One region of the Ensifer sp. VA4 genome, then DNA from elsewhere that is predicted to be linked to it. Evidence: predicted binding sites of a transcription regulator. Region 1 holds the regulator's gene; the other holds the start of a gene.
The links. The regulator PhoB, encoded in region 1, activates phosphate uptake and scavenging genes when phosphate is short. The targets are predictions, from matches to a motif close to TGTCATNNANCTGTCAT.
Positions count from the first base shown of each region.

Region 1 (4,373 bases):
ATCAGAAAATGAACACTGTGCCCTACAAGATGATCGGTAAGGATGTGTCGGTCTACTACGGCGAGAAGCGGGCGCTTTTCGACGTCAACCTCAACATCCGCGAGAACACGGTAACGGCTCTGATCGGCCCGTCCGGTTGCGGCAAGTCGACCTTCCTGCGCACGCTGAACCGCATGAACGACACCATCGAGAACTGCCGCGTCACCGGCAAGATCACCCTCGATGAGGACGACATCTACGATCCGACCATCGATGTGGTCGAGCTGCGCGCCCGCGTCGGCATGGTCTTCCAGAAGCCGAACCCGTTCCCGAAGTCGATCTACGACAACGTCGCCTACGGTCCGCGCATCCATGGGCTTGCCCGCACCAAGGCGGATTTCGACGAGATCGTCGAAACCAGCCTGCAGAAGGCCGGCCTATTCAACGAAGTGAAGGATCGCCTGCACGAACCGGGCACCGGTCTTTCCGGTGGCCAGCAGCAGCGGCTTTGCATCGCACGCGCCGTTGCCGTCAGCCCGGAAGTCATCCTGATGGACGAGCCCTGTTCGGCACTTGATCCGATCGCGACGGCCAAGGTCGAGGAGCTCATCCACGAACTGCGCACGAACTTCACGATCGTCATCGTGACCCACTCGATGCAGCAGGCCGCCCGCGTTTCGCAGCGCACCGCCATGTTCCACCTCGGCAATCTCGTCGAGGAGAACGACACCGACAAGATGTTCACCAACCCGGATGACCAGCGCACCCAGGATTACATCATGGGCCGCTTCGGCTGAGGCCAATGACGGCTGCAACAGTAACTGGAAAGCGCCCGCAAGGATCGACGATCATGTCCATGCATATCATGTCCGCCTATGACGAAGAACTGAAATACCTGACGCGCCGCATCTCGGAAATGGGCGGTCTCGCCGAGCAGATGGTCGCTGAATCCGTTCGCGCCCTGGTCAATTCCGACCTGGCTCTGGCGCAGAAGGTGATCTCGGACGACACCATTCTCGACGATGCCGAGCGCCAGATCGGCGAAAAGGCGATCGTCACGATCGCCAAGCGCCAGCCGGTCGCCGCCGACCTTCGCGAGATCATGGGCTCGATCCGCATCGCCGCCGACCTCGAGCGTGTCGGCGATCTCGGCAAGAATACCGCCAAGCGCGTGATCGCGGTCGCCGGTTCCGGCATTCCGCGCAAGCTCGCCCGCGGTCTCGAGCACCTCGCCGAGCTCGCCCTGGTGCAGCTCAAGGAAGTGCTCGACGTTTATGCCTCGCGTTCGCCGGAAAAGGCCAACAGCATTCGCGAGCGGGACGAGGAGATCGATGCGATCTATACCTCGCTGTTCCGCGAGCTGCTGACCTACATGATGGAAGATCCGCGCAACATCACGCCCTGCACGCATCTTCTGTTCTGCGCCAAGAACATCGAGCGCATCGGCGACCACGCGACCAACATCGCCGAGACGATCTATTACATGGCGACGGGTGCCCAGCCGGAAGGCGAGCGCCCGAAGGATGACAATACGTCGACGTTGGGCTCGGTCAACGACTGAGCGTTAGACGCGCCGTTCGCAATGCATGCCCCGTGAATATCATCTGGTCGCGGCTCCGGTCGCGGCCCCGAATGCCTGTATCTGAAGCATGCGGCTTTCGCACCGCCTTTGAAAATGGCGGAACTGCTCCAGTTTAGAGTGTCTGAGCACCGGTCCGGCCATTGAGCCGCACGGCGCTCGCGGTAAGGAGACGTTACCTGATGTTGCCAAAAATCGCCGTGGTCGAAGACGAAGAGGCGCTGAGCGTCCTGTTGCGTTACAATCTGGAAGCGGAAGGCTTCGACGTCGATACGATCCTCAGGGGGGACGAGGCGGAGATCCGGCTCCAGGAACGCCTGCCCGACCTTCTGATCCTCGACTGGATGCTGCCCGGCGTCTCCGGCATCGAGCTTTGCCGTCGGCTGCGCCAGCGGCCGGAGACGGAGCGGCTGCCGATCATCATGCTGACGGCGCGGGGCGAGGAAAGCGAGCGCGTCCGTGGTCTCGCGACCGGTGCCGACGACTATGTGGTCAAGCCCTTCTCGACGCCGGAGCTGATGGCTCGCGTCAAGGCGATGCTTCGCCGGGCGAAACCCGAAGTGCTCTCGACGCTGCTGCGCTGCGGCGACATCGAGCTCGACCGGGAAACCCATCGCGTCCATCGCCGCAGCCGCGAAGTTCGCCTGGGGCCGACGGAGTTCCGCCTGCTCGAGTTCCTGATGTCCTCTCCGGGCCGGGTCTTCTCACGCTCGCAATTGCTGGACGGCGTCTGGGGCCATGACATCTACGTCGACGAGCGGACCGTCGACGTGCATGTCGGCCGCCTGCGCAAGGCGTTGAATTTCTCGACCATGCCGGACGTCATCCGCACGGTCCGCGGCGCCGGCTACTCGCTCGAAAGCTGAGCGGGGCGAACAACAGGCAATAAAAAAGGGGCCGCTCAGCCCCTTTTTTGTTCCTGTGCGCAGCCTCAGCGCATCCGCCGACGCTCGGCCGACGGCTGGTAGGCAAGCCGTGCATGGAAGTTGCAATAGGGCGAGGACTCCGGCGAGTCATTGCCGCAGAAGTGGAATTCTTCCTTCAGCGGATCGCCGATCGGCCACTTGCAGGTGCGTTCGGTGAGCTGGGTCAGCTCGAGGCGGCGCGACATCGGCACGACCACATCGGTGCTGATGCTGAAGTCCTGCTCGGCCACGAGATCCACCTCGATCTCTTCCTTGAGGACGGTGGCGCCGGACGGACGGGCAACGGTGCGGGTCGAAACACGCGAGGCGTAGTTCGGGGCGCGCGGGGCCGAGGTCGGCCGCTTCGGGCGGGCCGCCGCAGTGGTGCTGCCGCCAGCCTTGGCGCGTCCGGGAAGGCTCAGGCGATGAACCTTGCCGATGACGGCGTTACGGCTGACGCCGCCGAGCTGCGCCGCGATCTGGCTTGCGCTCAGGCCCTCGGACCAAAGCTTCTTCAGTTTCTCCACCCGCTCGTCAGTCCAGTTCATCTCTGCACTCTCCGTTCTCAGCGTTGGGGATGGCAGAATCCCTCACCGCACCCCGGCTGAACCCCGAGGTTGCAAACGCGATAACTCTTTTGGTGACTAGGTCCGCCGCATGCGTCTAGTAATTGAATGTTAACGTACTGACCGCCGGACTCCGTGGCAAGAGTCCGGGGAATCGCGCCGAATCGAATTCGTAGTTTTCCCCAACTTGCTCGATCAGCGTTGCATTTTTGCAAGCCCTTCCGGACGATTTTTTCGTCGCAGGGAAACGGGTCTCGCCATCGCGCTGCAAGGCTTGGTTTTGTTGACATTGCGGTGCGAAATGGGAATAGTGCCTGCGCCGCCGAAAGGCGGCATTTTTGATTTTTATCGGGCCGCATGAAGCTGCGGGATCGATGCCGATTGGAGTGAAGGAGAGCCTCGCATGACTGCAACCACGCCGCTTTACGATACCTACATGCGCGCGCCGTTGCGTTTCGAGCGAGGAGAGGGCGTCTGGTTGATCGCCGAAGACGGCTCGCGCTACCTCGATTTCGCCGCCGGCGTTGCCGTGAACTCGCTCGGCCACGCGCATCCGCATCTCGTCGAGGCGCTGAAGGCGCAGGCCGAGAAGGTCTGGCACCTTTCCAACCTTTACGAGGTTCCGGGGCAGGAAAGCCTTGGGCGCCGCCTGGCCGCCGTCACTTTCGCCGATCGGGTTTTCTTCACCAATTCCGGTGCGGAAGCGCTGGAATGCGCGATCAAGACGGCGCGGCGCTACCACTTCGCCAACGGCCAGCCGGAGAAGTTTCACATCATCACCTTCGAGGGTGCCTTCCACGGCCGCACGATCGCGACGATCGCCGCCGGTGGCCAGCAGAAGTACATTGAAGGCTTCGGACCAAAGGCCCCTGGCTTCTACCAGGTTCCGTTCGGCGACATCGCGGCCGTCAAGAATGCGATCACAGAAGAGACCGCCGCGATCCTGATCGAGCCGATCCAGGGCGAGGGCGGCATTCGTCCGGCGACGAAGGAATTCCTGCAGGAACTGCGCGCGCTCTGCGACGAGTTCGGCCTGCTCCTGATCCTCGATGAGGTGCAGACCGGCGTCGGCCGCACCGGCAAGCTCTTTGCCCATGAATGGGCGGGTATCCGCCCGGATATCATGGCCGTTGCCAAGGGCATCGGCGGCGGCTTCCCGCTCGGCGCCTGCCTGGCGACGGAAGAGGCGGCCGCCGGCATGGTGGCGGGCACGCATGGCTCCACCTATGGCGGCAACCCGCTGGCGATGGCCGTCGGCAATGCCGTGCTCGACGTCATCCTCGCTGACGGCTTCCTCACCCATGTGCGCGATGTCGCGCTCGTCTTCCGCCAGGGACTTGCCTC
Region 1 is NZ_JBVQPO010000001.1:627,419-631,791, reverse strand. It holds gene pstB (phosphate ABC transporter ATP-binding protein PstB) at 1-776, shown strand, start outside; gene phoU (phosphate signaling complex protein PhoU) at 827-1,540, shown strand; gene phoB (phosphate regulon transcriptional regulator PhoB) at 1,741-2,424, shown strand; gene AC0C6X_RS02940 (GcrA family cell cycle regulator) at 2,490-3,011, opposite strand; gene AC0C6X_RS02935 (aspartate aminotransferase family protein) at 3,433-4,373, shown strand, end outside.

Region 2 (4,373 bases), on a different contig from region 1:
GAGACCGGCTTCGGTGGCTTCATGGGCAAGGAGCATACGCTTTCGGCCGTGTCGACGCTTGCCTATGACTGCCGCCGCTCGGACTACTTCACCGATCAGCTCTATGCGGCGCTGCGGCTCGTGCAGCGCGGCGACCTGAGCCCGGATGCGCGCGGTGCTGCCCACGGCGAGATCGGCCAGACCCAGTTCCTGCCGGCCAACGTCTTGAAGTATGGCGTCGATGGCGATGGCAATGGCCACATCGACATGGTGCGCTCCAAGGCCGACGCGCTGGCTTCGACCGCCAACTTCCTGCGCGGCCACGGCTGGCAGCCGGGTGCAGGCTATCAGCCCGGCCAGGCGAACTTCGGTGCGATCCAAGGCTGGAACGCGGCAAGCGTCTACCAGCAGGCAATCGCCATCATCGGCGCGGAGATCGACGGCCTCTGATCTTTGGGATGTCCGACCTTTTCTGAGATAGTCTCAAGCCCGGTTCGATGGACCGGGCTTTTTGCTGGCTACATGCCCGGGCGGGAGAAGTCGCCGGTCGCCGGGTCCATCACCCAGAGCTCGCCGGTCGAGATGTCGAACCAGGCGCCATGCAGGTGAAGCTTGCCCTTGGCCTCGAGGATCTGAACGCAGGGGAAAGTGCGCAGGTTGGCAAGCGAGTTGCGGATCGAGACCCGCTCGAGCGCACGCTGGCGCTCCGCCTGGGTCATGATGTCGTTGCTCTGGATCTGCTCGGCTGCCGGCTTCAGGAGGTGCATCCAGCGACCGATGAAATCACCGGGCGACAAGGGCTCGGCATCCGGATCGAGGGCCGCCTTGATGCCGCCGCAGCGGCCATGCCCCATCACGACGATATCGCTGACGCGCAGCGACTGCACAGCGAACTCCAGGGCGGCCGACGTCGAGTGATAGTGACCGTCGGGCTCATAGGGCGGCATGAGATTGGCGACGTTGCGCACGACGAAGAGTTCACCCGGGCCGCTGTCGAAGATCGTTTCCGGCGCCGCACGCGAATCGCAACAGGCAACGACCATCGTCTTCGGCTTCTGGCCGGTTTCCGCGAGCACCTTGTAGCGTTTCTGCTGCTCGTTGAAGCGGCCATTCATGAAGTTGCGGTAGCCGTTCAGAAGGTGATCCGGAAAACGCTGCTGCTGCTTGTCCATCGGTTTCTCCGCTGCTGCTTCGAGCCAGACGCGGGCCTTCGCCCGCATCACGCTCCAAGTCATGAAAATCATCATGATCTAAAGTTCAATCCACGATGTCTTCCAGGCATCGTCGATGAACAGCTTCTTCTATTTTCGCCGTATCTGATTCGGATGTACCAGTCGGCGCATCTGCACCATCGCCATCGGCGTCGAAAGGCTCGAGGCGTCCTGCTCGATCGTCAGTTCATCGGCACCGCGCTTGACGCTGCGCGCGATGATCTCGAACACGCTCGCAGTCGCCATCTGCAGTGCGCGCTCTTCTGAAAGTCCTTCGAGAAGTCGCGCCAGGAACACGGCAGTCAGCAAGTCGCCTGTGCCATTCGGCGGGTTCTCGACGAGCCGATGCTCGGCAAGCAGCGCATGATTGCCCGAAAGGAACAGGTTGCCCGTACCGCCGCTCATCATCGGCACTGCCGAGGTCACCAGCACGCGGGCCGGGCCGAGGCCGAGAGCGGCATCGAGGATCGCCGTATTCGTTTCCAGCGTGGCGCCGGAGAGCCAGGCAAGCTCGAAGCGGTTCGGTGTCGCCAGATTGGCAAGCGGCAGCAGCCGGTCGCGAATGGCCGCCGCGGTCGCCTCCGGAACATAGAGCCCGCCGGCATCGCCGATGACGGGATCGCAGGCATAGATGAGTTTGGGATTGCGCTCTCTGAGAGCTGCCACCAGTCGCGCGACACCCTCGGCCTGGCCGGCCGAGCCGAGATAGCCCGAAAGCACGGCGCGCACCTCGCCCACCCAGGGCGCGGCAATGAGATTGTCGATCACCGACTGGAAATCCGCATCCGCAATGGTGACGCGCGTCGAGCGCCCGTGCCCGGGATGCCAGGGAAGAATGACCGTCGGCAGAGCCCAGACCGGATGCCCCAGCGTCTCCAGCGCGAAGACTGCGGCCCGGTTGCCGACCTTGCCACGTACGACATGGCTCGAGATGACGATGACGGCGCCGGGCAGGGAGGGCATTTCGGGCATCGACGAGTCCAATCCTTCAGTCTAGAACTCTGATCACCCGACTGTCACCGCCCTGTCAACAGCCGATGGCAGATAGGTCCCGCAGAAGCCGCTGGCGTTTTCGTGCTTTTTCATCGATTTTCGAGCAATTTTCGCGAAATTGCCTTCGATTTAAATGGATTTAAGCTGTTTTCACGTGAAATTCTCCGATTTTGGGCTCGATTTTGCCGAAATCGGCGTAAAAAGCGGTCGCCATTAGCCATGGTTCTGATAGGGTTTGGCCTATCATGAGTGGGAGAGACTTCATGGGCGTGAAATACAATCCGAAGCGGGACAGACACATCGACGCAGCAAAGGCGGCCGCCATCAAACTGGGCGTCGACGGGCTGGCGCCGGAAATCCTCTTCGGTGGGGCCAGCAACGACGACCTCGATCTCTATTCGGCGGACATGCTGGCGCTGACTGCAGCCCATGCGCACCGTGAGCTCGCCCGCTGGGATGGCGGCAAGCCACAGGTTTCGGTGGAGAGCGTCGCCGGCGTCGCACCTGGCGGCACCGAGGTTTCGATCATCGCGATCACCGAACGCAACATGCCGTTCCTCTATGATTCGATCATGGGGGAGATCACCAGCACCCACCGCGACATTCACCTCGCGATCCATCCCATCCTGGTTCAGGAACCGGGCGAGCCGGCGAAGCTCTTCGATCCGGACGAGGCAAGCGATCCGGCACACCGCGTCAGCCACATCCAGATCCATCTGACCAAGCTGGCACCCGTCGAGGCCGAACACCTCAGCAACCGCATTCGCGACGTGCTGGAGCAGGTGCATCAGACCGTGCACGACTGGCCGGCGATGACGGCGCTGCTCGACCAGGCCATGCAGGAACTCGAGGCCTACAACGCGTCGCGCAAGAAGAGCGACCGTGACGAGGCGCTCGCCTTCCTTCGCTGGCTGCGCGACAACAACTTCACCTTCCTCGGCATGCGCGAGTACACCTATTCGGGCAAGGGCGAGAAGGCAGCCGTCGAACGCGGCAAGGGCAGGGGCCTCGGCATTCTTTCCAACCCGGACGTACGCGTCCTGCGCCAGGGCAAGGACGCGGTGCTGACCACGCCGGAAATCCTCGCCTTCCTTGATGGCCCGGATTTCCTGATTGTCACCAAGGCCAACGTCAAGTCGGTCGTGCATCGCCGCGCCTATATGGACTATGTCGGCGTCAAGCGTTTCGATGCCGACGGCAATGTCACCGGGGAATTGCGCATCGTCGGCCTGTTCACCTCCACGGCCTACACCCGCCAGGCATCCGAGATCCCGCTGCTGCGCCACAAGATCGAGAAGATCGTCGATCACTTCGGCTACGACCCGCAGAGCCATTCCGGCAAGATGCTGGCAAACACGCTGGAGTCCTATCCGCGTGACGACCTGTTCCAGATCGATGTCGGCCTGCTTGCCGCCTTCTGCGAGCAGATCAACGAGCTCGGCGACCGGCCGCGCATCCGCGTGCTGCCGCGCATCGACCATTTCGACCGTTTCGTCTCGGTCATCGTCTTCGTGCCGCGCGAACAGTATGATTCGGACGTTCGCGAGAAGATCGGCGACTACCTGAAGACGGTCTATGACGGCCGCGTCTCGGCTTACTACCCGGCCTTCCCGGAAGGCGGCCTGGCCCGCGTCCACTTCATCATCGGCCGTTCCGCCGGCAAGACCCCACGCATTCCGCAGGCCAAGCTCGAGGAAGCTGTCCGCGAAATCGTGACGCGCTGGATCGACCGGTTCGATCTGCTCGCCCGCAAGGACGGCATCGAACTCAATGTCGACGAAGCCTATCAGTCATTCTTCACCCCGGCGGAAGCCTATGCCGACCTCGCGGATATCGCCGCCTGCAAGATGGAAGACCCGATCCGGATCTCCTTCTATCACTACCCGCGCGCCGTCACGCGCGCCGATACGGCAGAGCTGAAGATCTTCCATGCCGGCGAGCCCGTATCGTTGTCGCGCCGCGTGCCGCTGCTCGAAAACCTCGGCTTCCGGGTGATCAGCGAGCAGACCTACGATATCGGCGTCAAGGTCCATGGCGAAGACGAGCGCAAGGTCGTGCTGCACGACATGGAGCTGATCCACCGCGACGGGCACACGCTGAACCTCGACAAGACGGGCCCGGCCCTGGAGGAGGCGTTCCTCGCCGCCTGGAAAGGCACGATCGAGGACGACAACTTCAACCGGCTGATCC
Region 2 is NZ_JBVQPO010000004.1:110,420-114,792, reverse strand. It holds gene AC0C6X_RS07740 (lytic murein transglycosylase) at 1-429, shown strand, start outside; gene AC0C6X_RS07735 (carbonic anhydrase) at 498-1,151, opposite strand; gene pdxY (pyridoxal kinase PdxY) at 1,281-2,162, opposite strand; gene AC0C6X_RS07725 (NAD-glutamate dehydrogenase) at 2,447-4,373, shown strand, end outside.
Region 2: the regulator PhoB is predicted to act here: its motif matches at 2,205-2,221, upstream of AC0C6X_RS07725 (NAD-glutamate dehydrogenase).